DNA from 3 places in the Micromonospora ureilytica genome. Region 3 is predicted to be linked to each of the others. Evidence: riboswitches for the same ligand, from Rfam matches in the RefSeq annotation. Region 3 holds a riboswitch; each other region holds the start of a gene.

The links. Region 3 has a riboswitch for cobalamin ahead of cobN (cobaltochelatase subunit CobN). Riboswitches for the same ligand answer to the same signal wherever they lie in the genome.
Region 1: it holds a riboswitch for cobalamin, as region 3 does, so the genes downstream of both, IW248_RS06215 (acyl-CoA thioesterase) here and cobN (cobaltochelatase subunit CobN) in region 3, are expected to answer to the same signal.
Region 2: it holds a riboswitch for cobalamin, as region 3 does, so the genes downstream of both, metE (5-methyltetrahydropteroyltriglutamate--homocysteine S-methyltransferase) here and cobN (cobaltochelatase subunit CobN) in region 3, are expected to answer to the same signal.

Annotation. Positions count from the first base shown of each region.
Region 1 is NZ_JADOTX010000001.1:1,418,246-1,427,864, forward strand. Features, by position in the region: gene IW248_RS06195 (copper resistance CopC family protein) at 29-595, opposite strand; gene IW248_RS06200 (Dyp-type peroxidase) at 618-1,763, opposite strand; gene IW248_RS06205 (copper chaperone PCu(A)C) at 1,856-2,458, opposite strand; gene IW248_RS06210 (copper resistance CopC family protein) at 2,524-4,605, opposite strand; cobalamin riboswitch at 4,736-4,950, shown strand; gene IW248_RS06215 (acyl-CoA thioesterase) at 5,148-5,594, shown strand; gene IW248_RS06220 (zinc-dependent alcohol dehydrogenase family protein) at 5,703-6,695, shown strand; gene IW248_RS06225 (TetR/AcrR family transcriptional regulator) at 6,973-7,572, opposite strand; gene IW248_RS06230 (alpha/beta hydrolase) at 7,638-8,336, shown strand; gene IW248_RS06235 (nuclear transport factor 2 family protein) at 8,333-8,677, shown strand; gene IW248_RS06240 (LysR family transcriptional regulator) at 8,946-9,619, opposite strand, start outside.
Region 2 is NZ_JADOTX010000001.1:1,484,169-1,493,787, forward strand. Features, by position in the region: gene IW248_RS06495 (GNAT family N-acetyltransferase) at 1-260, shown strand, start outside; gene IW248_RS06500 (ABC transporter substrate-binding protein) at 352-1,251, shown strand; gene metE (5-methyltetrahydropteroyltriglutamate--homocysteine S-methyltransferase) at 1,341-3,605, opposite strand; cobalamin riboswitch at 3,720-3,936, opposite strand; gene IW248_RS06510 (superoxide dismutase) at 4,051-4,665, shown strand; gene IW248_RS06515 (superoxide dismutase) at 4,672-4,932, shown strand; gene IW248_RS06520 (ABC transporter ATP-binding protein) at 4,989-5,675, opposite strand; gene IW248_RS06525 (ABC transporter ATP-binding protein) at 5,672-6,676, opposite strand; gene IW248_RS06530 (ABC transporter permease) at 6,673-7,563, opposite strand; gene IW248_RS06535 (ABC transporter permease) at 7,556-8,575, opposite strand; gene IW248_RS06540 (ABC transporter substrate-binding protein) at 8,545-9,619, opposite strand, start outside.
Region 3 is NZ_JADOTX010000001.1:2,035,543-2,045,161, forward strand. Features, by position in the region: gene IW248_RS08925 (TetR/AcrR family transcriptional regulator) at 1-281, shown strand, start outside; gene IW248_RS08930 (hypothetical protein) at 701-1,414, opposite strand; gene IW248_RS08935 (RNA polymerase sigma factor) at 1,407-1,988, opposite strand; gene IW248_RS08940 (hypothetical protein) at 2,117-2,452, shown strand; cobalamin riboswitch at 2,758-2,934, shown strand; gene cobN (cobaltochelatase subunit CobN) at 3,194-6,862, shown strand; gene IW248_RS08950 (magnesium chelatase subunit D family protein) at 6,859-9,114, shown strand; gene cobO (cob(I)yrinic acid a,c-diamide adenosyltransferase) at 9,187-9,619, shown strand, end outside.

The sequences.
Region 1 (9,619 bases), 620 kb from region 3:
GCGACCCGACCGCACGGGACGGGTCGGATCAGCGTCGGGCCGCCCGCCGCCACAGGAGCCCCGCCGTGGCCAGGACGAGGAGCACCAGCGCGGCACCCGCGACGAGTACACCGGCGTTCGGACCCCCGTCGGGCTCCACTGCGGCGGCGGCGGACGGGGTGGACGCTGACGCGCTGACGTTGGCGACCGGCGCGGCGCTGGACGTGGGATCGGCCACCGTGAACGGGTACGACCCCTGAACCGGGTGACCGTCGGCGGAGACGACCCGGTAGGCGACCGTGTATGTCCCGTTGGGCAGTGTGTCGGTCACCTGGACCGTGCTCTTCGCTCCGGTGACCACCGGTTCGCCGGTGGGCAGCTTCCGCTTGGCGGCGTCGCTGAGCACGATCGTGGTGAACGTGGGGTCGAGCCGCTGCATGAATTCGAGCGTGACCTCGGTCGGTGCGCTCGGCACTGTCGCGTCCCGAGCGGGCGTGGCCGTCTTGAGCGAGTTGTGCGCCCAGGCCGGGCTGGCCGGGATGAGCAGCGCCACGAGGACGGCGAGCGCCGCCGCGCCGAGCCGGACGGCGATAGGGCGGGACGGCGGTACGGTCATGACGAAGCTCCGGTTGGTGTGGTCATCCGAGCACCTGCTCGCCGACCCATCCTCCCGGTTGGCAACCGGGCGGGATGGCGAAGACGGCGGACCCGATCGGGGTGGTCCATTCGTTGAGCAGGTCCCGGTCGGCCAGCCGGCGTTGGATGGGCAGGTACTGCCGGGCGATGTCGGCCTGGTACGAGGTGAAGATCAGACCGCTGTCGGCGTGACCCTCGGCCGTCGGCACACCGTCGTAGTTGTAGGGCCGGCGCAGGATCTTCAACCGGTCGTCGGTGACGTGGGCGCGGGTCATGTGCGAGAAGTCGGGGATGACGGTGAGGCCGTCCGGGCCGGTGGCGGCGAAGTCGGGTTCGTCGTGTTCGGCGCTGCCGGTGAGCGGGGCGCCCGTGTCGAGGCGTCGGCCGACGGCTAGTTCGCGGTCGGTTCGGCCGAGCAGGTCCCAGGTTTCCATGTTCATGCTGATCCGCCGGAGCACCAGTGTGGTGCTGTCACGCAGCCACGCCGGGCCGTCCGGCACCCAGAGGGCGGTGTCCATGGGCGTGCCCGGTCGGGGGTTGGCGGTGCCGTCGAGCTGACCGAACAGGTTGCGTTGGGTGTGGCCGCCCGGTTCGACGCCGGGGCTGCGCCGGAAGCCCTGTTGGACCCACCGCACGGTGGCGAACGGTCGGCTGTCCTTGACCAGGACTCGTTGGGTGTGGGCGACGGTGATCGCGTCGTCCGCGCAGATCTGGAGCAGCAGGTCACCGCCGGACCAGGCCGGCTGGAGCCGGTCGATGCGGAACGCGGGTAGGTCGGTCACCGACGCCGGCTGCCGATCGTCGACGCCGGCCGCCCGGTACAGGCCGGGCCCGAAGCCGAAGGTGACTGTCAGCCGTGCCGGCAGCAGCCCGAGTTCGGCCTCGGTGTCGGCCAGAGCGGGTCGGCCCTGGGTGAGCCGGGAGGCGTCGTCGGTGAGCAACCGCAACATCCGACCCAGCGCGGTCCGGTCGGTGCCGGGCCGCAGGGTGAGCGCCACGAACGACGCGTGCGCCTGCGGTTCGGCGGCCACCCCGGCCTGCCGGGCGCCGTGGAACGGCTCGACCAGGCCGCCGACGCTCGCCACCGGCGTCACGTCGGTGCCGACCGCGTCGGGTCGCCCGGACCCGTCGGCACGCGTCGTGGCGATCGCGGCACCGCCGGCCACGGCACCGCCGACGGCGAGAGCCCCGCCGGTGAGCAGACCGCGCCTGCTCACCGGCCGGGCAGTTGGCGTGTCGGTCACGACTTCGGGCTCATGCTCATCTCCGGCGTGGCGCTCATGCCGGTCATCGGCTCGCCGTGCCCGGGGGCGTAGCTCTCCTGCGCGCCGGTGAACGGCTTGGCCACGGCGCGGAACTGCTGGGTCTTGCCGTCGGCGAAGGTCAGGGTGAAGGTCACCTCGTCGCCGGCCTGAACGGGCTTGGTGAGGTTCATCAGCATGAGGTGGTCGCCGCCGGGCTCCAACGCGTGCGAGCTCTTGGCCTTGATCACGATGCCGCCCTGCTTCGCCCGCATGACCATCTTGCCGTCCTTCATGGCCATCTCGTGCAGCTCCATCGGCGACAGGGAGGTCGTGGCGCTTGTCACCGTGACATCGGCGTCGCCGTCGTTGACCAGGGTCCCGAAGGCGGCCGTCATGCCCTTGTCGGCCGCCTTCACCCACGGGTCACGAATGCCGAGCACACCAGCGTCCGGGTTGGCCGAGGTCGACGCGGACGGGCCCGCCTGCGCTTTCGACGGAGAGTCGGACGAGCCGCAACCGGCGGCGCCCACCGTCAGAATGGCGGCGGCGAGGACGGCGGCCGAACGGCGGCCGGGAGCGAATGGGCTGGTGGTGCGCATGTGTTCTTCCTCCGATGGTTGCTGCTGGGAGGTTGGTCGGTCGCAGCAGGGAGAAAGTTCCGGACTCAGGGCACGTTGATCGTGAACTCGGCGGTGTGCACCTTGCCGGCGATCTGGAAGTCGAAGAAGGCCCGGTACCGGCCCGAACTCGGTGTGGTCAGCCAGAACTTGACAGTCCCGTCGACCAGCTCCTGCTCGGGGTGGACGTGCACGTAGCCGAGGTCGCCCTCACGAACGACGACCAGGTGCCCGTACGCGCCCAGGTACCGCTCCAACTGCGCCGGTACGGTCGGGTCGGCGCTGACCTGGAAGTGGATCGGCGCCGTCACCCCCACCGTCGGGGTGCCGGTCATCGACACCGCGTACGGACCAGCCGTGGCCTGTGCCGCCGCTGGCGGCAGCGCGGTCGGGTTGTGCGCGCCGGGCACTGTGTGGTCGACGCCCAACACGAGGGGGATCTGCGTGCCGTTGGCCGCGGTGACGGAGAAGTCGGCGTAGACGCGGTAGCCGCCGGGGCGGGCCAGCGTCAGGGGGACGCTCCAAGTGCCGTCGGGCGCCATCGTCGGGTGCAGGTGCTGGTAGCCGGACAGGTCGCGGCCGACCACGATCATGTGCAACGGCTTGTCGTGGACGACAGCGAAGGTCGTTGCCGGCTGCCGGTCGGTCCCGACGATGCGGAACCGGTAGTCGGCGCGTACACCAGGGGGTTGGGACCGCTCCAGCGGTTGCAGGGTGTACCCACCGGCGCTGACCGTCGTCCCGGTCGCCAGCGTCGCGCCCGTCGCGTCGTCACCCCGATGCGTGTGCGGCCCCGTACCGGCCGGGTGTTGGTGCCCGTCGGTCGCAGAGCCCACCTGGTCCGAGGCGGGCGGTCCACCGGCTGCCGGTCGCGCGTTGCCGGTCGCCGGACTCTCGTCGGCGGTGCCGATGCGGGCCAACCCGAACCCGGCCAACAGAGCGATCACCAGGCCACCGACGAACAGCGCCAGGTGGGTGTTGCTCAACCGGGACCCAGGCGTCGCGGCGGCGAGGTCCGTGTCGGGCTGCGGTCCGGGGTCGACCGTCGGCTCGCCGTCCGTGCTGGCGAGGGCCTCGGTCACCTGATCGGTAGGCGTCGGATCGACAGCAACGCCCGTACGGGCCGTGACGACCGTGTTGCCCTTGCGCGCCGCCGGCACGGTGGCGGGCCGCCGCCTGTCGCTCGCGGTACGCGCGACGACGCCGACCTTGCCCCCGACGGTCTTGCCAGCGCCGGCCTTGCCGCCGACGGCCTTGTCCCGGGCAGCCTTGTCCCCGGCAGCCTTGCCGCCGACGGTCTTGCCAGTGCCGGTCCTGTTCGTGGCACGGGCGCCGCCGCCGCGTCGGCCGGAGGCCGCCGCCGAGGTACGGCCCCGACCGGTGGGTGTGCCGGCGGATCGGCGACGCCAGACGACGAACCCGGCCACCGCCCCGGCCACCGCGACAGCCGCCGCCCAGCCGGCCCAGGCCAGTGCCCCTGGACCGCTCTTCTCGGTCGACCCGGTCGACGGGGCCGCTGCGGCCGGCGGGCTCGACGGATCGTCCGCTGTGGTCGGCACCGCCGAGGCCTGCCCGGACGTGTTGTGCTGCTCGCTGGCGGCCACCAGCGCCGGGTCCGGTTGGGTCGACGGCGGGCTCCACCCCTTCGGCGCTGCCGTCACCCGCCCGTCGTAGCGGAAGGTCAGGGTGCCCCGCACGGTGTCGCCGTCCGAGGCGACCGACAGGTAGCTCACCGAGTACTGGCCCTTGGCGGGCAGGTGGGCGACCGACACCACCGCGGGGAACCCCGTCGTGTACTCCCGTGGCTCGAACTGCCCGTTGACCAGGAAGTACTCCCGTACCGGCTTCTCCAGCGGCTTCGGCTCCCCCTGCGACCAGCCGTTGTCGACACGGGTGCCGCCCGGGGCGGTGATCGTGAAGAACGCGTTGGCGGCGGCCTTCTCGGTGAAGAACAGCTGCACCGACGTCAACGGCTCGCGCACGGTGGCGCCGCTCGCCGGTGTGGACATGGCGAGCGTCCCGTGAGCTGCGGCGGGTTGGGCGGACGCGAGGAGGGCGACCGCCGAGGCGAGGAGGAACGCGAGGAGGCCCGAGACCACCCGCCCGCAAGTCTGGGGGAGACGACGCATCTGGATATCCTCACCCTCGCGAGACTTTTTTCAATAGGTGAGGATCTTCTTCCTCAGATGACAAAAGTTGACGATCAGGCCATCCGTCGCCGCGGCAGGACGCCCCGGATGGACAGATCCCCTGGCCAGCTATGCTGCCGACGGCGCTGGTTCGCCCCGTCGTGACCGGCGGGGCGTCGTAAGAGGGAACCCGGTGGAAATCCGGGGCTGCCCCGCAGCGGTGAGTGGGAACGACCGCCGTCATCAGCACTGGGCCATGTGGCCTGGGAAGCGACGGCCAGTAGGGGACCGGCACCACCGGTCAGGCCCGCGAGTCCGAAGACCTGCCGGCGCCGCGTACACAACCGTGTGCGCTGCCGTCGGCCTCGCGGGTGGGCTGAGCGGGTGACGGGCCGTGCGTGTGGTGCGCGGCCAGGTCCTCGTCAGCGTGTGTCCGCGACCCGGCGGTGTGGTTTCCCGAGGGACGGACTACCGCTGTGCACGACACCACCACGATCGCCGGCCGAGCGCCGTCGGCGTCGCACCTGACCCTTTCGCAGATCATGGACCAGCACCACACCAACCTGATGGGTACGGTGCACGGCGGCCGGATCCTCAACCTCATCGACTCCGTCGCCGGTGTGGTCGCCGCAAGGCACTCCGACGGGCCGGCGGTGACCGCCGCCATCGACGAGACGGCGTTTCTCCGCGCGGTGCGGGTCGGCGACGTCGTGCACGTCGACGCCCGGATCACCTGGGCCGGCCGCAGCTCGATGGAGGTCGCGGTCAAGGTGACCGCCGACCGGTGGGACCGGGCGGTGCCGCCCACCGACGTGGCCACCGCCCACCTGGTCATGGTCGCCATCGACGACGACGGCCAGCCTCGTACCGTGCCGCCGCTGCTACCGGAGACCGACGGGGACCGGCGACGCTACCGGGAGGCGGAGATCCGCCGGGAGCACCGGCTGGCGCTGCGGCGCGCGCTGCTCGACGGCGCCGACGACGGCTGACCCGTGCGCGGTCCGCCCGTTGCGGCGCTGGCGCGGTCCGAGGAACCCGCCCCGCCGCCTATCCGGTCGGATAGCGTCCACGTGAAACCTCGATCACGGAGAGTGTGGATGGCTATGCGCGCTGCGGTGCTGCGGGAGTTCGACGCTCCGCTGACGGTCGAGGAGATCGATCAACCCACTCCCAAGCGCGGGCAGGTGCTGGTGCGGATCGTCGCCAGCGGTGTCAACCCGCTCGACACGAAGATCCAGGCAGGAAAGGCCGCGCACGCGCGTGTCGAGCTGCCTGCGGTGCTCGGCCTGGACCTTGCCGGCGTCGTCGCGGCGATCGGCACGGAGGTGACCAGCTTCGCGCCGGGAGACGAGGTGTACGGGCTCTGCGGGGGCGTCGGCGACCTCCAGGGTTCACTGGCCGAGTACGCCGCCGTGGACGCTCGACTGCTGGCCCGCAAGCCGAAGGCACTCTCGATGCGGGAGGCCGCCGCGTTGCCCCTGGCGGCGGTCACCTCCTGGGAGGGGCTGGTCGACCGGGCCGGAGTCCACGCCGGGCAGAAGGTGCTGGTGCACGGCGGTGCCGGCGGGGTTGGCTACGTGGGCGTGCAGCTTGCCCAGGCGCGCGGCGCCGATGCGTACGCCACGGGCGGGCCGGCGAGCATGCGGGTGATCGAGAGCCTGGGCGCCGTGCCGATCGACTACACCACGAGCAAGGTCGAAGAGTACGTCGACAGGCACACCGGCGGCGAGGGGTTCGACATCGTCGTGGACACCGTCGGTGGCGCGACGCTCGACGCGTCGTTCGCGGCGGTACGCACCTATCACGGGCACGTCGTCAGCGCACTGGGTTGGGGGTCGCACTCGCTCGCCCCGCTGTCGTTCCGAGGCGCGACCTACTCCGGGGTGTTCACCCTGTTGCCGATGCTCACCGGGCGCGGCCGCGAACACCACGGCGACATCCTGCGCGAGATCGCGGCGCTGGCCGATGCCGGTGCCCTGCGCCCGCGACTGGATCCGCGCGAGTTCACGCTCGACACGGTCATGGACGCCCACCGGCTGGTCGCGGACGGCACCGCCGAGGGCAAGGTCATCGTGGACGTCGCCGGTTGAGCAGAGCCGTTCGTGAAGGCGAAGTGGTCAGGTGGCGTTGTTCCCAGGGTGGCTGATGCCGGCTGGCGTCTCGGGTTGCCTCACGCTGCGCCTGCACGTGCCGTAGATCGATGTGGAGCGTTGCGGGTGAGCTTGCTGGAGTCCGCCGTAGTTCCGTCATCTGAGACACCGATCCCACTCGCGGCGCCATGAGCAGCGCATCCTCTGTGGTGACCTCTTCGGTGGACCCGAAGGCGTCAGCGCTGGCACCCCGCGGAGGCGGTAGGGCGGAGTCGGCTCATGTCGAAGAGAGTGCGTCTGCGTATCGACGTTGAGGCGCGGTTAACCGATGTCCCAGGACGAGCGCGTCCAGGAAATCGTCGAAGGCGCGATCGGCTCGTGGCGTGTCGCCGGTGGCCTCGACGTCCATGATGAGGCCGCGGATGACGGCCAGCACCAGGGTGGCGAGTTCGGGGCGGCCGACGGTACGCATGCCGTCCTCGAGAGGCTGCAGCCAGTCGGTGGTGGCCTCGCGCCGGAAATTCGGCCACAACTGCTGTTCAGCGTCCTGGCGGAGCTTGCCGAACATGCTGAGGTAGGGGCGGCCCTCGGGGCCGGTGATGGCCTGCCACGCGCGCCGCAGCGTGCTCAGGTAAGGCTCGCCCGGCTTGGGGGACAACAGGTCGCCGTAGAACTCGCGTTGAAGCTGCCGCGCCCGGCGCAGGGTCTCGCGCAGCAGCGCGTCGCGCGTCCCGAAGTGGTAGATCAGCATGCGGGTCGAGCAGCCCGTCGCCTTCACCAACGGTTCGAGACGGTCGGGCAGGCCGTGGGCGAGCGCGTGATCGACGCAGGCGTCGAGGATGCGGTCGCGGATCTCGGGTTGTTTGTGACGTCCCACCGCCACACTTTTTCACGTAACTGGCGGTACGTCTAACGTTGATCCCAGCGGAGAAGGAGTCAGAGATGCGAGTGGTATTCGTGCACGGTGCGTGTGTCCGGGACGGCGTCTGGTGGTGGCACCCGACCGCCGAAGCACTGCGCGAGCGGGGCATCAGCAGCGTCGCGCCGGCGTTGCCGAGCTGCGGTGAGGGCGACCGGCCCGCCGGTTCGAACGGTCCCGGCCTGCCGGAGGACGTCGCGGCGGTGCGGGCGGTGCTGGCCGCGGGCGATGAGCCGACGGTGGTCGTGGGACACAGCTATGGCGGGATCGTCGCGGCCGAGGCCGCAGTGGGCGTCGCATCGGTGCGGCACATGGTCTTTGTGTCGAGCTATCTGCCCGAGCCGGGCGAGTCGCTGTCGACCTTTGGCGCTCCGGAACCGCCGCCGTTTCTCGACTTCGACCCTGAGGGCGGCACGTTCGGCGCGGTACCGCAGTTGTTCGCCGAGACCCTCATGCAGGACTGCCCGCCGGACATCGTCCGCGAGGGTGCGGCTCGCCTGATCCGGCAGACGATTGCCGTCACCCAGCAGCCGGTGCGGCAGGTGGCGTGGCGCGACCTGCCGACAACGTATGTGGTGTGCGCCGACGATCGCGGCACCCCAGCATCGGCGCAGCGTGAGTTCTCCCGCCGCGCCGGCAAGGTCGTCGAACTGCCGACGGGCCACCATCCGTTCCTGTCCGACCCGCAGGCCGTCGCCGACATCCTGACCGGGCTCTCATGACCAGGCCGCCGGAGCTGGTGCGGCGCATGTACGCCGCCTACAACCGCCGGGACGCCGACGGCCTGCTCGCCCTGCTGACCAACGACGTCGACTGGCCGGACGGCGATGTCAGGCTGCACGGCAAGGATGCGCTCCGCCGCTACTGGCTTGAGCAGTGGACCCGGGTCCACACCCACGACGAGCCCAGCGAGCCGGTCGAGCTGGGTGATGGGCGTATCGCGGTTCGTGTCGACCAGACGGTCCGCACGCCGGAAGGGTCGCCGTTGTCGACGGCGCGCTTCGTCCACCTCTTCCAGATCCGCGATGGACTGACCGCCCGAATGGACATCGAAACAGCTTAGTACTCCAACGTCACTTGGCCTGTCTGCGCTGGTAGTGGGATCGGCGGGCGCGGGCTTGGGATGTTCGTCGCCAGCGGGACCAGTGCAGGGTGTGCTCTGGCGAGAGCGATGTGGCGAGGACGAAGGCGTTGAGGAGTCGGCGGCTCTCGGCGACGGTCAGCGCGAACCCGACCTGGTCGGGGACGCCGGCGGCGGTGAGACGCTCAGGCCGGTCGCACCAGGTCGACCACAGGAGCGCGTGCAGACTGGCGGCATCTTGTTGCCCCGATCATGGCCGCATGCATCGATCGGCGGTCGAAGCACGTACGTCAGGCGATGATCGGCGGAAGCTGCCATGGGGGACGCCGGCCGGGCCGCTCAGCTCCGCCAGGAGGGCGTCCACCGCGGGCCGCTGCGGCGTGCCGCCGAGGGCGCGGGTGACCGCGAAGATGCGTCGCTCGGTGACCGGCTCGACCAGTGGCTCCACGTGCACCCCGGGTGGCACGTGGCGCAGCGCCAGCTCCGGCACCAGCGCAGCGCCCAGCCCGGCCGCGACGAGGTCCAGCGTGAGCGCGAAGTCGACGGCACGGTGCCGGATGTCCGGCTCGAAGCCCGCGAGCCGGCAAGCGTGCAACGTGGACCGCAGGCACGGCGTGTGTTCGGCGCTGGCGATCCATGGCAGGTCACGTAGCTCGCTCAGCCGTCCGGTGCGACGGCGCCAATCGACTGGAGTGATCAGGTGCATCGGGTCGGTGGTGACCGGATGCCGGTCCAGGTCGTCGACCAGCGGCACGGGCACGTGGTCGTACTCCTGCAGCACCACCACGTCGAGGGAGCCGGAGCGCAGGTCGAGGCGGCTCTGCTGGTCTTCGGCCTCGATCACCCGCACGTCCAGCTCTGGGTGCTTCGCCCGCGCGCGGGCGGCGGCGGGTGCCACTAGCGCGCCGGCCGCGGACGCGAACG
Region 2 (9,619 bases), 550 kb from region 3:
CGGTCGTGGTGAACGAGTTGCAGGCCGACGGCACCGCCCGGACGCCGTGGGTTGCCGTCGGCACCGCGTGGCGCCGGCGGGGCGTCGGTCTTGCGGTGATGAGGCGCACGCTCCGCATCTTGGCGGAAGCGGGAGTCTCGACGGCCCGACTCAGCACGGTCGCGGAAAATCCGAACAACAGCGTTCGGTTGTACGAGAAGGCGGGATACCGCGTGACCGCTTGGCAACCCCGTTACCGCAAACCAGTCGAGGCGTGCTGAGCTGAGACGGTCGTTGACCACACTGATGGCCGCCGTGGTCTCGCTGTCGGGGAGTGGACGTGGATCGGTCGCGCCTGGTAGGCAGGCGGTTGTGCGGATCATTTCCCTGTTGCCGGCGGCCACGGACATCGTGGCCATGCTTGGCCTGACCGGGCACCTGGTCGGGCGTACCCACGAGTGTGACTGGCCGCCGGGGGCTCTGGCCGACATTCCGACGGTGACCGCGACGTCCCTGCCGGAGACTTTGACGAGCCGGGAGATCTCGGCGGCGATCGCCGGTGACGCGCACCGAGGATCGTCGTTGTACCAGCTCGACGTCGCCCTGCTGGAGGGGTTGAAGCCGGATCTGATTCTGACCCAGGATCTGTGCGACGTGTGTGCGGTCTCCTACCAGCGGGTCAACGACGCGGTTGGTCTGATCGATCTCGACACCACTGTGATGTCCCTGGAGGCGAGGACCATCGACGGGATCCTGGACACGGTCGATGCCGTGGCCGCGCTGACCGGTACCGAAGGCAGGGCGGCGGAGATCCGAGCCGACGCCGAGCGTCGCCTCGCCGCGTTGCCGGGGCCGGTGCCCGGAGCGCCGACTGTGCTGTTCGTCGAGTGGCTCGACCCGTTGATGCCTGGCGGGCACTGGGTTCCGGAGCAGATCACCCATGCGGGCGGGCGGTCGCTGCTGCTCGGGCCGGGCGCGCACAGCACCCCGCACCTGTGGTCGGTGGTCGCGGACCTGGCTCCCGAGGTGGTGGTGTTCGGGCCGTGCGGGTTCACGCCCGAGCGAACCGTCGACGAGCTGTCCGTGGCGACCGCGCAACCCGGTTGGGCGGACCTGCCCGCGGTCCGTCGGGGGCAGGTGTGGGTGGTCGACGGGCCTGCCTACTTCAACCGCCCCGGCCCGAGGGTCGTCGACGGCGCGGAGATCCTCGCCGGCATCCTCGGCGGCCGCCCAGACTCCCGCGCTCGGCGGGTGCCCCTCGACGTCGGCTGACGCTGCCGCGCCGGACCGGCCGGGACGGACATCGGTGGCGCCGCGAAGCCAGGGGCCACGGTGGGGCGGCGCGCCGCCCCACCGTGCGCTCAGGTGAGCGTGCTGCGGACTTCGGCGGCGGCCGCGACGAGGCGGGTCAGGGCCTGTTCGATCTCTGCGTACCCGCGGGTCTTCAGGCCGCAGTCGGGGTTGACCCAGAGCCGGTCGGCGGGCACTGCGGCGACGGCGCGACGCAGGGCGTCGGTGACCTCCGCCTGTTCCGGTACGCGGGGGGAGTGGATGTCGTACACACCGGGCCCGACACCGCGTTGGTAGCCGGTGGTGCGCAGGTCGTCGAGGATCTCCATCTTCGACCGGGACGCCTCGATGCTTGTGACGTCGGCGTCGAGGGCGTCGATCGCGGGCAGGACCTCACCGAACTCGGAGTAGCACAGGTGCGTGTGGATCTGGGTGGCGTCGGCGACTCCGCTGGTGGCCAGGCGGAACGCCCCCACGGCCCAGTCCAGGTACGTGCGTTGATCCGCCCGGCGCAGCGGCAGCGTCTCCCGTAGGGCGGGTTCGTCGACCTGGATGACGCGGATGCCGGCGCCCTCCAGGTCGCGGGCCTCGTCGCGCAGGGCCAGGGCGACCTGGTTGGCGGTGTCGACGAGGGGCTGGTCGATGCGGACGAACGACCACGCCAGGATCGTCACCGGGCCGGTGAGCATGCCCTTGACCGGCCGGTTCGTCAGCGACTGCGCGTAGGTGGACCAGGCGACGGTCATCGGGCCGGTCCGGGTGACGTCGCCGTAGATGATGGGTGGGCGGACGCAGCGGGAGCCGTACGACTGCACCCAGCCGTTGACAGTGGCGGCGAACCCGGCCAACTGTTCCCCGAAGTACTGCACCATGTCGTTGCGTTCCGGCTCGCCGTGCACCAGCACGTCCAACCCGAGTCGTTCCTGCACTGCGATGACGTGCGCGACCTCGGCGCGCATCCGCTCGGCGTAACCGGCGTCGTCGAGGCGGCCGGCCCGGTGCGCCGCCCGGGCCTGGCGCAGTTCCTGCGTCTGGGGGAACGACCCGATGGTGGTGGTGGGCAGCGGCGGAAGGCCCAGTCGGGCCTGCTGCTTGGCGGCTCGCTCCGCGTAGGGCCCCCGTCGTACGTGCTCGGGCCGCAGCGCGTCGAGGCGGGCGCGGACCGCGTCGTTGCGCCAGGCTGCCGGTGCGGCGGGTGGGGGAGGGGGTAGGACGCCGACGCCGTCGCGTAGGGCGCGTCCGAGCGCCACGACCTCGTCGACCTTCTGCCGGGCGAACGCCAGCCGGGCACGCAGGTCGTCATCGAGGTCGGGTTCGGCGGCCAGGTCCACCGGCACGTGCAGCAACGAGCACGACGTCGACACCGCGACGTGGTCGGCCAGCCCGGTCAGCACCGCCCCGGTCGCGGTGGCGGCGCGCAGGTCCGTACGCCAGATGTTGCGCCCGTCGACCAGCCCCGCGACGATCGTCTTGCTCCGCAGCGGCCCGGCGGAGGCGAGCCTCTTCAGGTTCGCCGGCCCGGCGACGAGGTCGATGCCCACCGCCTCGACCGGAGTGCCCAGCAGCGCCGGCAGCGCGTCGCCGAGGTCACCGAAGTACGACGCGACGAACAACCGGGGCCGGTGTTCCACGCTGCCGAGCCGACGGTACGCGGCACGCAGCGCGGCGATCTCGTCCGAGGTGCGGTCGGCGGTATACGCGGGCTCGTCGAGCTGGACCCATGCGACCCCAGCGTCGGCCAGCGTGCCGAGGATGTCGGCGTAGACCGCGACGAGGTCATCGAGTCGGTCGAACGGCCGGAACCCTTCCGGAGTGTCTCCGGTGGCCTTGGACAGCAGGAGGTAGGTCGCCGGCCCGACCAGCACCGGCCGCGTGGCGACGCCGAGGGCCTTGGCTTCGGCGTACTCCCGCACCGCCTTGTCGGGGCGGGCGGTGAACACCGTGTCCGGGCCGACCTCCGGCACCAGGTAGTGGTAGTTGGTGTCGAACCACTTGGTCAGTTCCAGAGCCGGTTCCCGTGCCGTGCCGCGAGCCATGGCGAAGTAGGTGTCCAGGTCGCTGAGGCCGAGGTGGCGGAAACGGTCCGGTACCGCGTCGATCAGGACCGTGGTGTCGAGCACCTGGTCGTAGAACGAGAACGTGTTCGACGGCACGGCGTCGAGACCGGCGTCGCGCAGCGAGCGCCACACCTCGGCGCGCAGGCCGGCCGCGGTCTCCTGTAGAGCGTCGGCGTCGATCCGGCCGGCCCAGTAGGACTCGACGGCGTGCTTGAGCTCTCGGTGCGGGCCGATGCGGGGGTAGCCGAGCACGGTGCTCAGCCCAAACGGTGTGGTCACGGGTGTCCTTCCCTCGAGGTCTACCCCCGACCACACGGGAAGGAAACGGCAGGGCACCGGCCGATGACCGGGCCTCGCTCAGGCCCTCCCGAGAGGCCGGTGGCGGCGTACGCGGACGCGTACGCGGTGCGGGCAGGTCTTCGGACTCGCGGGCACGATCGGCGTGCACCGATCTCCTACTGGCCGTCGCTTCCCAGACGCTCACGTGTCCAGTGCGTATGACGGCGGTCGTTCCCGCTCACCGCTGCGGGGCAGTCCCGGTCTTGCACCGGGTTCCCTCTTACGACGCCCCACCACGACGGTGGGGCGAACCAGCACTGCCGCCCATCGTACGGCGTCCGGTCCGACCTTTCGACTATCGATCGCGCCCCCTCCCGACATGCGGGCCCTTGTTGCAAGATAATGGCAACAGCCAAACTATGGCAGCAGTGAGAGGACGTACCTGATGGCCGTGTACAACCTGCCCGACCTGCCCTACGACTACGGGGCACTCGAGCCCGCCATGTCCGGGGAGATCTTGGAGCTGCACCACGACAAGCACCACGCCGCGTACGTCAAGGGCGCCAACGATGGGCTCGACCGGCTTGCCGAGGTTCGGGACAAGGGCGACTACGCGACGCTTGTCGGGTTGGAGAAGACGTTCGCGTTCAACCTGTCCGGGCATGTGCTGCACTCGATCTTCTGGAACAACCTGTCCCCGGACGGCGGTGACCGTCCCGACGGTGAGCTGGCGGCGGCGATCGACGAGCACTTCGGCTCCTTCGACGGCTTCGCCGGCCAGCTGTCCGCCGCGACGAAGGGCGTGCAGGGCTCCGGGTGGGGCGTGCTTGCCTGGGAGCCGCTGAGCCAACGGTTGATCGTGGAGCAGGTCTACGACCACCACGGCAACGTCGGGCAGGGCTCCACCCCGGTCCTGGTCTTCGACGCCTGGGAGCACGCCTACTACCTGCAGTACCGCAACGTGCGCCCGGACTACGTGGACCGGCTGTGGCACCTGGTCAACTGGACCGACGTCACCGCCCGTTTCGACGCCGCCCGCGCCGCGACCCCGAAGATCTGACCCGGCGTGAGCGGGTACACCCCCGAGGCCGCCGAGATCGTGCAACGCGCCGCCGGGGTCATCGCGGCCAAACACCGCGGTGACCTCGCTGGCGCCGAGGCGCTGATGTCGGCGTTCAGCTCTGAGCAGGCCCGTACCCTCGGCTTCTATCTCCTGGCCGACCTCGCGCTCGGCCTGGTCAAGGCGCAGAGCGGGCAGACGATGGACGACCTGGTCCGGGAGCTGTCCCTGCTCCTGGCCGACACCGCCCAGTCACCGCCCGCCTGACGGTCCGCTGGGTCCCACACATGGTGGGACCCAGCGGACGCCGCAGCGTCCACCGCTCATTTCGAGGAGACCGTCTCGTACGCCGGACGATCGAGGTCGACGATCCGGTCGCTCCAGCGGTCCAGCAGGGTCTGGTCGTGGGTGATGACCAGGACACCGGCGCGCTGCGTACGCTGGTAATCGCGAATGACGGCGGCGACGTGCGCCTGGGTCGAGGCGTCGAGCATCGCGGTGGCCTCGTCGCAGAGCAGGTAGTCGGGGCGGTGTACGAGGGCACGGGCGAGGCAGGCGCGTTGCAGCTGCCCGTCGGACACCGCGTGGGGACGCCGGCCGCGCAGATCCGCGGTGAGGCCGACGAGGTCGGCGAGTTCGGCCACCCGTTCCCGGACCACCGACTCGGGCGTCCGGGTGGCGCGCAGCGGTTCGGCGATCAGGTCGGTGAGGCTCAGTCGAGGGTCGGCGGCCGCGCGCGGGCTCTGGAACAGGGCGGCGACGCGGGTCCGTAGGGCGACCGGCACGGCGTACCGGACGGCGTCGACAGCGGTGCCGTCGATGCTGACCCGGCCCTGATCGGGTTGGTGCAGCAGGGCCAGGACCCGGGCCAGTGTCGACTTTCCACAGCCGGACGGCCCGCGCAGTCCGACAGTCTCTCCCCGGTCGATCCGCACTGTGACGTCGTCGAGGACGACCTGGCGGCCGTACCCGACTGTCACCCGGTCGGCGAGGAGGTGCGTGCTGCTCACGTGACGGCTCCGAAAACGATCGGGTGGTGGCAGGCCACCGTGCCGCTACCGGTGACCGGCGTCGGCTGTGGTCGGTCCGCGCAGGTGTCGGTGCGGCGTGGACAGCGGGGCGCGAACGCGCACCCGGGGGGCAGCGCGGTGAGCATCGGCGGGTCGCCCGGCACCGGCCGGAAGGCCCGGTCCGGCAGGGCGTCGAGCAGCGCCGAGGCGTACGGGTGGGTCGGCGCTGTGAAGAGTTCGTCGGTGTCCCGGTGTTCCACGATGCGGCTGGCGTACATCACGGCGACGGTGTCGGCGACCCGGCGTGCGGCGGCCAGGTCGTGCGTGATGAGCACGACGGAGGCGCCGTTGTCGCAGCGACGGCGCAGCAGGTCGAGGGTGTGGTCGACCAGCGGCCGGTCCAGCCCGGTGGTGGGCTCGTCGGCGATGAGCAGCGACGGGTCGGGTGCCAGCGCGAGCGCGGTGACCAGGCGCTGCGCCATGCCGCCGGACAGCTCGTGGGGGTAGCGGTCCAGGTCCGCCGGGTCGAGCCCGACGTCGACAGCGAGGTGGTCGGCGTCGGCGCGGTCACGGCCGTGCGCCCGCAGCGTCTCGGCGAGCAGTCGCCGTCCGGTGCGGACCGGGTTCAGGGCGGTGGCCGGGCTCTGCGGGACCAGCCCGACCCGACGCCCGCGTACCCGCCGGGCCAGGTGGCGCTGGCCGCAGGTGACCAGGTCGACCGGGTCGGCGCCGGGGTGGTGCAGCACGGCGTGGCCGGTGGTCGTGGCGTTGCCGGGCAGGAGGCCGAGCAGGGCGTGGGCCAGGACGGACTTGCCGCAGCCGGACTCGCCCACGATGGCCAACAGTTCGCCGGCCCGGACGGTGAGGCTGAGATCGCTGACCGCGCGCACGCGTGCGTCCCGGAGCCGGAACTCGACGCCGAGGCCGTCGACGGCGAGCAGCGGCCGGGTCATCACGGCGCGGGAAGGCGCCGAAGCGGGAACGGATTCGGTGGTGGTCACAGGTGCAGCTCCGCTCGGACCCGGGGATCGAGGCGGTCGCGCCAACGGGCGGCGAGGACCGCGATGGCGAGGGTGACCACGACGATGACCGCGCCCGGTGCCAGGCTGGCCCACCAGGCGCCGGTGAGCAGCGACCCCTGACCGTCATTGATCATGTTGCCCAGCGACGCGAGGTGCGGCGGCAGGCCGAGGCCGAGGAACGACAGGGCGGTCTCGTGCCACACCGCGTGCGGGATCATCAGGGTGGTGGCCAACGCCAGCCGGGGCAGGACGTGCGGCAGCAGGTGCCGGGTGAGGACCCGGAGCCGGCCGGCCCCGCCGCTGATGGCGGCGTCGATGAACGGTCGGGTCCGAAGGCTCAACAACTCGGATCGGACGATGCGGGCGGTGGAGAGCCAGTGGGTGAGCCCGACGGAGGCGATCACCGCACCGAGGCTGGGCCGCAGCATGGCGACGATGAAGATGCCCAGCAGCAGGTGCGGCATCGCGGCGATGGTGTCCACGATCCGCATCAGGATCCGGTCCACCCGGCCGCCGAGCGTGCCGGCGATTCCGCCGACCACGCCCCCGAGGACGGTGGCGACGAGCGCGGCGACCGCGCCGACGAGCAGCGACACCCGCAGTCCGTAGACGGCACGGTGCGCCACGTCGCGGCCCAGGTCGTCGGTGCCGGCGAGGTGGGTCCAGGACGGCGCCAACCGGGTCTGGTCCAGTGCGACAGCGCTCTGGTCGAGCGGCCAGACGAGCGGGGCGAGCAGCGAGCCGGCGACGGCCACGAGCAGGACCAGACCGGCCGCGACGGCGCCAGCCTGGCCGGGCCGCAGCCGCAGCCGCAGCCGCGACCGGGCCACTCGGAGCAGCGGCGGTCGGGCGGCGAGGTCAGCCATCGAGTCGTACCCTCGGGTCGGCGGCGGCATAGGCGAGGTCGGTCGCGAGGTTCGCGGCCAGCACCACAGCGGTGGTGACCAGCGTGATCGCCGCCAGCAGCGGGAAGTCGCTGCCCAGCGCGGCGGCGACAGTGACGGCGCCGAGGCCCGGCAGCGAGAAGACCGTCTCGACCAGCACCGCCCCGCCGACCAGCTCGGGCAGGTGGGTGCCGACCAGGGTGAGGAACGGCAGCAGCGCGGTCCGCAGCGCGTGCCCGAACAGCACCGTCCGACCGGGCAACCCGCGTGCCCGCGCCGCGAGCACGTGGTCGTCGCGCAGGCTCTCCGCGACAGCGTCCCGGACGAACAGCACGAACCACGGCGCCTGGGACACGGCCAGCACCCCGACCGGCAGGATCAGGTGGTGCGCCACATCGGCCCAGGAGGTGCTGGTCGCTGTGACGTCGGTGAGCCCGCCCGCCGGCAGCCACCCCAGGGCCAGCGCGAACACGGCGATCGCGGCCAGGCCCAACCAGAACACCGGCATCGACTCGACCGCGTACGCGGCCGTCCGCAACGCGCGGTCGAACAGCCCACCCCGGCGGTACGCGGCCAGCGCGCCCAGCAGCAGGCTCGCGACCAGGACCAGGGCGAGGGTCACGCCGATCAGGAGCAGCGTCCAGCCGGCCCGGGCGGCGAGCACCGCGGCGACCGGCTCGTGGCGGCTGGTCGACCAGCCCAGGTCGCCCTGGACCAGGTTGCCGATCCAGCGCAGGTACTGCACGGGCAGGGGGTCGTCGACGCCCCAGTTGGCGCGCAGCTGAGCCAGGTTCTCCTCGCTGGCGGTGAAGGCCGCCGCGCCCGCGTACTGCTTCGCGGGGTCGACCGGCGAGGCGGCGCCGAGGGCGAACATCCCGATGCTCGTCGCGGCGAGCACCGGCACGGCGACGAGGAGTCGACGCCGGACCACCGCGCCGGCCCCGGCCAGGCGACCGGAGCGGCTCACGACCGGGTCCAGGTGTCGATGTTCCACCAGATGCTGTTAGCCACCCCGTGCTCGTGCGCCTCGACCCGGGGGGCCACGCCCCGCACCGAGGACTTCAGCACGTAGGTGTGCCGCAGGTAGGTGAGGAACAGCCACGGTACGTCGGTGGCGAGCTGCTTCTGGAACTGCGCGTACGCGGCCTTGCGAAGGGCCGGGTCGATCTGGTCGCGACCCTCCTGGAGGGCACTGTCGGTCACCTCGGACCGGTACGAGCCGGGGTTGAAGTAGCCCTGCCCCGCGAACCGCGAGCCGAACAGCTTGTACGAGACGAAGTCCGGGTCGAACGGCGTTCCGTAGCCCATCAGCAGGGCGTCGGACTTCATTCGCGGGTCGATGGCGTCCCAGGTGAGCCCCGCCGGGGTCACCTCGATGCCGATCTTCTTCGCGTCGGCGGTGACGGCGAGGGCCAGGTCCTTGCGCAGCGTGTCGCTCGCCGGGTACATCAGCGTGAACCGGGCCGGTCGGCCGTCCTTGACGCGCACCCCGCCGGGACCCGGGGTCCAGCCGGCAGCGTCGAGCAGCGCTCCCGCCGCCGTCGGGTCGGCGGTGGGCTTGCCGACGATCGACGGATCGGCGAACTCGGAGGTCGGCGGGATCGGGCCGAACGCCGGTTCGCCGGCGCCACCGAGGAGCCCGGACACCATCGCGGCCCGGTCGACACCCAGGTTGAGTGCCCGCCGGACCGCCGGGTCGGCGAGGACCGGGTTGCCCGTCGGCAGCATCACGCCGCGGTAGTCGGCGGTCGGCACCCGCTGCACCCGGTACGTGGCGTCGGCGTCGAAGCCGGAGGCCAGCTTCGGCGGCAACTCGGCGGCGTCGAACTCGCCGGCCCGCATCCGCTGGGCGCGGACGTTGTCGTCGGCGACGAACGCGACCACCACCCGGTTGTTCTTCGGCCGGCCGCCGAAGTAGCTCTCGTTGGCCGTGAGCACCAGGCGGTCGCCCGGCGTCCAGGACTCGACCCGGTACGGCCCGGTCCCGATCGGCTTGCGATTGAACCCGGCGGTGTTGATGTCCTGCCCGCTGAGCAGC
Region 3 (9,619 bases):
CCCAGTACGCACGCGACTACAAGACCGCCATCGCCGCCCGACTCACCGAAACCGCCCGCGAAGCCGGCGCCAGCAACCCCGAACAACTCGGCGAACAACTGGCGCTGCTCATCGACGGCGCCTCGGCCCGCACCCGAGTCCTCAACAGCGAATCCTTCCCCACCGCCGCCGCCATCGCCGCCGTCCTCATCGACAACGCCATCCCCGCGTCATCTCCTCGGCAGCCCAGCAATGACCGCGGAACCACCGGGTCTGCTCCCGTTGTGGTGAGAGGCCAATGACGGCCCGACCGGGCCGGCGCGGACGGGGACATCGACTGGCTGGTGTCGGTCGACTCCAGCGGATCGTGCGAGGCCACCAGCACGCCGCTGGCGCTAAAGGGGGCGCCGAGAATCGGACGAACCATAAGATCACGCCCTCGGTCAAAGTCGAGGTGCACTGACCACCAAGATTCACCTCGCCCGCGACGGCCTGATCCCTGAAAGCGCCGACCAGCAGGCCAACCGCCGCCGACGCGGCAACCGTGGCGGCCGGCCACCGACGTTCGACAGGCAGCTCTACAAACGACGCAACGTCGTCGAACGTCGCTCAAGCAGTGCCACAGCGTCGCGACCCGCTACGACAAGACCACGACCTCATTCCAGGCCGCAGTCACTATGGCCGCGCTACTCCAATGGTTGTGAACCATTGAAGACACGGCCTAGCGCAGTGAGCCCGCGATCTCGATCGCCTCGGTCTTGGTGAGGTCGCCCTCGAGCCGGTAGCTCACGTCGTTGTCCTGCCAGATCAGGGTCGAGGCGGCCAGTCGGGCGGTCTCACTGCGGATTCCGCCCGCCCGATCCACGTAGGACAGCACGTGTGGGCCGTCGACCCACACGGCGAAGTCGCCGTTGACCTGGACCCACTCCGCACCCGGCGGGATGACCTCCTTGTGAAAGGACAGGTTGAGGCGACCGTCGAACGCGTCGACACGCAGCGCGCCCCCGTCGTAGAGCAGCGTCGCCACCCGGTACCGGCCCGTGGCGTCCGGACCGGCGACCAGCACCCGCTCGGGTGGGCCCAGCCTCGCCGGCAGGCGGATCGGGAACCGTACTGCCCGTTGCGCCTCGTCCAGGGCGACGGCCCGCTGCCCGGGCAACGGCGACGCGGTGCCGCCGGGCGGCGTCGGGGCGGGCGCGGTGGCGATGCTGACACCGGCGAAGCGCAGCAGCCCCGCGACGGCGTCGGCGATGGCCACCCGCGTCGGCGGCAACACCACCGCCACGATCAGGGCGACGAGCGCCGCCGCGACGAGCGCACGCCACCGACGCGCGGGCCTGTCGAGCCGTGCGCGGACTTGGGCGCGCACGTCGGGCGGCTCGGGCGTTTCCAGCCAGGCGGAAAGGTCACGCAGTTCCCGTTCGAGGTCACCCATGCCGGACCTCCGCACTGTCGAGCAGGCCGCGAAGCTTCGCCAGCGCCCGGGACGTGCGCGACTTCACAGTGCCCCGGGGCCAGCCCAGAGCCGCCACCGTCTCCTCCTCGGTGAGATCGAGGAAGAATCGGCAGACGATCACCTCACGGTCGCGTACCGGCAGTTGTCGCAGGGCCTGCACCAGCGACGCCCGGCGCTCCCCGGCGAGGACCGCGCCGACCGCGTCGTCCTCGACGACCTCGGAGGCCGGGTCCGCTGCCGCCGCTCGCAGGACGAGCCCGTCGCGCCGGCCACGGGAGCGGTGCAGGTTGCGGGTCTCGTTGGCGACGATCGTGAGTAGCCACGACCGGAACGACGAGTCGCCGCGAAAACGGGACAACTTCCGGTACGCCTTCACAAACGCCTCCTGGATGACGTCCTCGGAGTCCGAGCCGGCGCCGAGCAGCACCGCCGTCCGGTACGCGGACGCGGTGTGCCGGGCGACCAGGAGGTTGTACGCCTCCAGGTCACCTGCCCGAGCGCGGGTGACGAGCGCCTCGTCGTCCAGGGGAGCCTCCGTTCGGATCACACTCATGACACCGCCCACCCGCCGCGGGTTCCACCCGGCCTTCCCGACGCAGGTCAGCTGTCTCCCATCCGGCGTGCAGCGTATTGCCAGGAATGGGTGCTGCACTGGAGGGGCGTCGAGGAGAGGGGCGGGGCATGAGCTGGTTCAACCGCCGGTCGCGGGGTGCCGAGGCAACCCCGACGAAGCTGGACCGGGAGGCGACCCGCGACGACCTCGCGGCGCTGGAGGCGTTCGTCGCCACCCGGCGCGGGGTGGAGTTCTACCTGGAGCCGGAGACGACCGCGACGGACACCACGGTGGTGGCGATCGCCCACGACGGCGAGTGGATCCGCCGCCGTACCGGAACGCCGCGTGCGGCCGGCACTATCGCCCGCAAGCACGCGGTGCCGCTGTACGAGGCAGCGCGCACCGGCTACCCGGAGCGGATGCGGACCTGGAGCCGGGCCCACCCGGAACGCCACGCCCGCTGACCCTGGCGTCGCTCGGCCCTGGGCGGGCGTCGCTTCGCTCCGGGCGTGTGTCGTTCGGCTCCTTTGGAGCTGAATCGTTGGTGACATCGCCGTACGTCCCAGCCGGGAGTCAAGGCGGCTGAATCGTTTACGACATCAGCTCCAAAGGGCCCGCGTGGACACTCGCCCCCTGCTACCGCACCACCCCACCCCACCCCTGCCACGGCAACACTCGACCCCCGCGCACCGATATTTCCGCAGGTCAATGTGGTGGGCGTGGCCGGGCGACGCCGGGGTCCGCGTTGACCGGCGGCGCGGCGGTGTGGCAGCATTCGCGGCCTGACGGCAGTGAAGGAAGTCGGTGCAATTCCGACGCGGTCCCGCCACTGTCACCGGGGAGCGATCCCCCCTCGTGAGTCACGGCCGTGTGTCTGCGGTTGGAAGGCCGGGGGAGAGCGTCGATCCGGAAGCCAGGATACTTCGGCCGTCGGGACGTACCCCAGGGCGTGGACACCCGAGGAGGACCCGATGACGCACGGCGTCTCATTCATCGACGATCATCGTCGTATTGCGCTCCAGGCAGTGCGTTCCAAGGACACCGGCCACCGGCACCGTTGAGCTGATCGCCCGACGCTGTCCGGCCCCGACGCCCGCGTCGGTGCGCCGTTCGCCCGGGCCGTCGTACCGGCTGACGCCGTACCCACCCGCATCGTCCCCGGTCGCCCTCGTGGCGGCCCAGGACGTCACTTTCCGGAGCCTGCCGTGCGCATCCTGCTGCTGTCCACCGCCGACACCGACCTGCTGGCCGCCCGTGCCAGCGGCGCCGACTACCGGTTGGCCAACCCCGCGCGGGTCACCGTCGAGGAGGTGCCCGCCCTGCTCGACGGCGTCGCCCTCGTCGTCGTACGCCTTCTCGGCGGTCGGCAGGCGTGGCCGGACGGCCTCGCCGCGGTGCTCGCCACCGGCGTGCCGACGGTCGTGCTCGGCGGCGAGGCGCTCCCCGACGCGGAGCTGATGGCCATCTCCACGGTGCCGTCCGGAGTCGTCACCCAGGCGCTGGCCTACCTGGTCGAGGGCGGGCCGGAAAACCTGGGGCAGCTGGCCCGGTTCCTGTCCGACACGGTGCTGCTCACCGGTGAGGGGTTCGCCCCGCCCACACCCACCCCGTCGTACGGCGTGCACGGCGACCACCCCACCGATCCGGGCCGGCCCACAGTGGGAATCGTCTTCTACCGGGCGCACGCCCTCGCCGGCAACACCGACTTCGTCGACGTGCTCGCGGACGCCGTCCACAAGGCCGGCGGCAACCCGCTGCCGATCTTCTGCGGCTCACTGCGCGGGCTGACCGCCGGCGCCGGCCCACTCGGGCTGTTCGCCCGCTGTGACACCCTGCTGGTCACGGTGCTCGCGGCCGGCGGCGCGGTCGCCGCGGACGCCTCCGGTGGCGGCGACGAGGACGCCTGGGACGTGGGCGCCCTGGCCGCCCTGGACGTTCCGGTCATCCAGGCGCTCTGCCTCACCAGCACGCACGCGCAGTGGGCCGACAGCGACGCCGGCCTGTCCCCGTTGGACGCCGCCATGCAGGTGGCCATCCCCGAGTTCGACGGCCGGATCGTCACAGTGCCGTTCTCGTTCAAGCAGATCGACGCCGACGGGCTCTCGGTCTACGCCGCCGACCCCGAGCGGGCCGCCCGGGTCGCCGGGATCGCGGTGCGTCACGCCCGGCTGCGGTACGTGCCGCACGCCGACAAGCGGGTCGCCGTGGTGCTCAGCTCGTACCCCACCAAGCACGCCCGGGTCGGTAACGCCGTCGGGCTGGACACCCCGGCCTCGGCGGTCCGGCTGTTCGCCGCGCTGGCCGAGGCCGGCTACGACCTGGGTGACGCGCCGCCGCCCGACGACGGCGACGCGCTGATCCACGCGCTGATCGCCGCCGGTGGTCACGACGTGGAGTGGCTCACCCCGGAGCAGTTGGCCGCCGCCGAGGCCCGGATACCGGGGCCGACGTACCGGCGCTGGTTCGACCAGGTCCCGGCCGAGCTGCGCGAGCGGATGCGGGAGCACTGGGGTGAGCCACCGGGCGAGCTGTACACCGAGGGCGGCGACATCGTGCTCGCCGGGCTGCGCTTCGGCAACGTGGTGCTGCTGATCCAGCCGCCCCGCGGCTTCGGGGAGAACCCGATCGCCATCTACCACGACCCGGACCTGCCGCCCAGCCACCACTACCTGGCCGCGTACCGCTGGTTGACAGCGCCCGTCGCGGACGGCGGCTTCGGCGCGGACGCCGTGGTGCACCTGGGCAAGCACGGCACCCTGGAGTGGTTGCCCGGCAAGGGCCTCGGCCTCGCCGCCGACTGCGCGCCCGACGCGGTCCTCGGCGACCTGCCGCTGGTGTACCCGTTCATCGTCAACGACCCCGGCGAGGGCACCCAGGCCAAGCGGCGGGCGCACGCCGTGGTCGTCGACCACCTGGTCCCGCCGATGGCCCGCGCCGAGACCTACGGCGACCTGGCCAAACTGGAGCAACTGCTCGACGAGTACGCGACAGTGCAGGCCCTCGACCCGGCCAAGGTGCCCACCGTGCGGGCCCAGATCTGGGACCTGGTGCGCGCCGCCGAGCTGCACCACGACCTGCACGCCGAGGCCATGCCCGACGCGGACGACTTCGACGACTTCGTGCTGCACCTCGACGGGTACCTCTGCGAGGTCAAGGACGTGCAGATCCGCGACGGGCTGCACATCCTCGCCGACGCGCCCACCGGCGAGCCACGGGTCAACCTGGTCCTCGCGGTGCTGCGCGCCCCACAGATCTGGGGCGGTGCCCGCGCCCTGCCCGGCCTGCGGCAGGCCCTCGCCGTCGCGTACTCCCTCGACGAGCAGGAGCTGCTCGCGACGCCGGGACAGCGCCTGGCGCTTCCCCCGGCGCTGACCGACGTGGTGGACGGACCGGCCGGCACCGCCGCCGACGCGATCGACCTCATCGAGGCCCTCGCGCGGCGGCTGGTCGTCGGCATGGAAACCCTGGGCTGGGCCGTGGACACCGTCGACGCCGTGGTGGCGGAGGTGACCGGTCGGTCGATCCCGGACGTCGCCGCGGTGCTGCACTTCGCCGCCACCGAGCTGGTGCCCCGACTGGACCGGACCACCGACGAGCTCACCAACACCCTCGGGGCGCTGGACGGCAGGTTCGTGCCGCCCGGCCCGTCCGGCTCACCCACCCGCGGCCTGGTCAACGTGCTGCCCACCGGCCGCAACTTCTACTCGGTCGACCCGAAGGCCATCCCCAGCCGCAACGCCTGGGACGTCGGGGTGGCCCTCGCCGACTCGCTGCTGGCCCGGCACCTCGCCGACACCGGCGCGTACCCCCGCTCGGTGGGGTTGACCGTGTGGGGCACCAGCGCCATGCGGACCCAGGGCGACGACATCGCCGAGGTGCTCGCGCTGCTGGGCTGCCGGCCGGTCTGGGACGACAGGTCCCGGCGGGTCACCGGTGTCGAGGTGGTGTCGACCGCCGAGCTGGGCCGGCCCCGCGTCGACGTCACAGTGCGCATCTCCGGCTTCTTCCGCGACGCGTTCCCGCACGTCGTGGCGTTGCTCGACGACGCCGTCCGGCGGGTCGCCGCCCTGGACGAGCCGGACGAGGAGAACTACCTGCGGGCACACGTCACCGCCGACGTCGCCGAGCACGGCGACGAGCGGCGGGCCACCGCCCGGATCTTCGGCTCCAAGCCCGGCGCGTACGGCGCGGGGCTGCTGCCCCTGATCGACGCCCGGACCTGGCGCAGCGACGCCGACCTGGCCGAGGTGTACGCGGTGTGGGGCGGTTACGCGTACGGCCGGGGCCTGGACGGGCGGGAGGCGCGCGCCGACATGGAGCGCTCGTTCGCCCGGATCGCGGTGGCGGTGAAGAACCAGGACACCCGCGAGCACGACATCGTCGACTCCGACGACTACTTCCAGTACCACGGCGGGATGGTGGCGATGGTCCGCCACCTCACCGGCACGTCACCGCAGGCGTACGTGGGTGACTCGGCGATGCCGCACGACGTGCGCACCCGCACCCTGGGCGAGGAGACCCGACGGGTGTTCCGGGCCCGGGTGGTCAACCCGAAGTGGATCGCCGCGATGCGCCGGCACGGCTACAAGGGCGCGTTCGAGCTGGCGGCCACGGTGGACTACCTGTTCGGCTACGACGCCACCGCCGGGGTGGTCGACGACTGGATGTACGAGCACCTGGCCGCCGCGTACCTCTTCGACGACACGACCCGGGAGTTCCTGGAGAAGTCCAACCCGTGGGCGCTGCGAGGCATCACCGAACGGCTGTTGGAGGCCGCCGACCGGGGGCTGTGGGCCAAGCCGGAACCGGCCACCCTCGACCGGCTGCGCGACACGTACCTGGCCAGCGAGGGCGACCTGGAGGACCGGGCATGACCGAGACCGTCACCACCACCACGACCTACCCGTTCAGTGCGGTGCTCGGCATGGCCGACATGCGGCTGGCGTTGCTGCTCAACGCGGTGTCCCCGGCGATCGGCGGGGTGCTGGTCCGTGGTGAGAAGGGAACCGCCAAGTCCACAGCCGTGCGGGCGCTCGCCGCGCTGCTGCCGCCGGTGCGCCGGGTGGCCGGCTGCCGTTTCGGCTGTGACCCGGCCGAGCCCGACCCGGCCTGCCCGGACGGCCCGCACCCGGCCGACGCCGCCGCCGAGACCCGCCCGGCCCGCCTCGTCGAGCTGCCGGTGGGCGCCGCCGAGGACCGGGTGGTTGGCGCGCTGGATCTGGAGAAGGCGATCGGCGAGGGGGTACGCGCCTTCGAGCCGGGCCTGCTCGCCGCCGCGCACCGGGGGGTGCTCTACGTCGACGAGGTCAACCTGCTGCACGACCACCTCGTCGACCTGCTGCTGGACGCGGCGGCGATGGGCCGCAGCCACGTCGAGCGGGAGGGCGTCTCGGTCAGTCACGCGGCCCGGTTCCTGCTGGTCGGCACGATGAACCCGGAGGAGGGGGAGCTGCGCCCGCAGCTGCTCGACCGGTTCGGGCTCACCGTGGAGGTGGGTGCCAGTCGGGACCCGGAGATCCGGGTCGAGGTGGTCCGCCGCCGGCTGGCCGCCGACGCGGACCCGGTCGGTTTCGCCGCCCGCTGGGCCGACGCCGACGCGGAGATCGCCGGCCAGGTGGTCGCCGCCCGCCGCCGACTTCCCGGGGTACGCCTGCCGGACGCCGCTTTGCGGCAGATCGCCGAGGTGTGTGCGGCGTTCGACGTGGACGGGATGCGGGCCGACATCGTCACCGCCCGTACCGCCCTCGCCCACGCCGCCTGGCACGGCCGGGACCGGGTCACCATCGACGACGTCCGGGTGGCCGCCCGGCTGGCCCTGCCGCACCGCCGCCGCCGCGACCCGTTCGACACCCCGGGGCTGGACGAGAAGCGCCTCGACGAGGCGTTGCAGCGCGCCCAGGACGCCCACCCCGACGACCCGGACGACTCCGGTCCCGACGACAGTGGCCCGGATGGCGGCGGCCCGCAGGGCGGTGGGCCGGCCGGTGACGGAGGCCCGAACGGGGGCGGCCCGAACGGGGGCGGCCCGAGTGGCGGCGGACCGCAGGGCGGCAACGGCGTCGACGACTGTGACCCCGGGTCGACGGAGCACTCGACGGCGCGGAACGGCGCCGGCCCCGAGGGGCGCACCGACGGCCCGGACGGCACCGGCGGCTGGCCGCAGCACCAGCCGGGCGACCGTGGCGACGACGACGGCTGGCCGCAGCACCAGCAGGGCGACCGAGGCGGCGACGGCCAGAACGCGCGCCCGCGCGGCGGCCGGCAGTCGGCGACAGGTGACGACGAGCCGACCGGCGGCGGGGAGTCCCAACCGGTGGCCGTACCTCGGGGTGGGTTGAAGGCGCGGGTGCTCACCGCGCCCGGCGTGGGTGACGGGGTGCCCGGCCGGCGTTCGCGGGCCCGCACCGGGCGGGGCCGCACCACCGGCGCGCGGGTGCCGGCGGGCCGGGTCGGGGCGTTGCACCTGCCGGCCACGATCCGCGCCGCCGCGCCGCACCAGGCCGCCCGGGGCCGGCTGACCGGTCCGCTGCGACTGCGCCGGGACGACCTGCGCGAGGCGGTTCGTGAGGGGCGCGAGGGCAACCTGGTGCTCTTCGTGGTGGACGCGAGCGGCTCGATGGGCGCCAGGCAGCGGATGACCACGGTGAAGGACGCGGTGCTCGCCCTGCTCACCGACGCGTACCAGCGGCGGGACAAGGTCGCGGTGATCGCGTTCCGGGGCGCCGACGCCCGGACCCTGCTGCCGGCGACCTCGTCGGTGCTGGCCGCCTCGACCCGGCTGGCCGAGTTGCCCACCGGCGGGCGTACGCCGTTGGCCGAGGGGTTGCTCGCCGCCGCGGACCTGTTGCGGGTGGAGCGCCTGCGCGACCCGAAGCGCCGCCCGTTGGTCCTCGTCGTCACCGACGGGCGAGCCACTGCGGGCACTCGTCCCCTCGACCGGGCGGCAGCGGCGGCAGCGGTCCTGGCGTCAACCGGTGCCCCCTGCGTGGTCGTCGACTGCGAGTCCGGCCCCGTCCGCCTCAACCTGGCCTCCCGCCTGGCCACCCAGCTGAACGCCCCCCGAACCGCCCTGGAAGCCCTCACCCACCCTCACCCCCGCGATCTTGCACTTCCTGTCGCGGCATAGAGGGCGAAGTGCGCATATGACCAACAGAAACCGCAAGATCGCGGGAGTGTCCGCGGGACGGGGGACGTGCTGATGCCGCAGGGACAACCGAGTCACGTGCCTGCTGACGGGTTGACCACCCGGCAGCGGCGGCACCGACAGTTGCTGATCGTCCACACCGGACAGATGAAGGGGAAGTCCACGGCCGCCTTCGGGCTGGCGTTGCGGGCCTGGACGGCCGGCCTGCCGGTCGGGGTGTTCCAGTTCGTCAAGAGCGCCAAGTGGCGGGTGGGGGAGGAGAACGCCTTCCGGGCGCTCGGCGAGGTGCACGAGCGCACCGGCCAGGGCGCCCCGGTGGCCTGGCACAAGATGGGCGAGGGCTGGTCCTGGATCCAGCGCGGCGGCGACGCCGACCACGCCGCCGACGCCCTGGAGGGCTGGCGGCAGATTCAGCGTGACCTGGCCGCCGAGCGCTACGGGCTGTACGTGCTGGACGAGTTCACCTATCCGATGAAGTGGGGCTGGG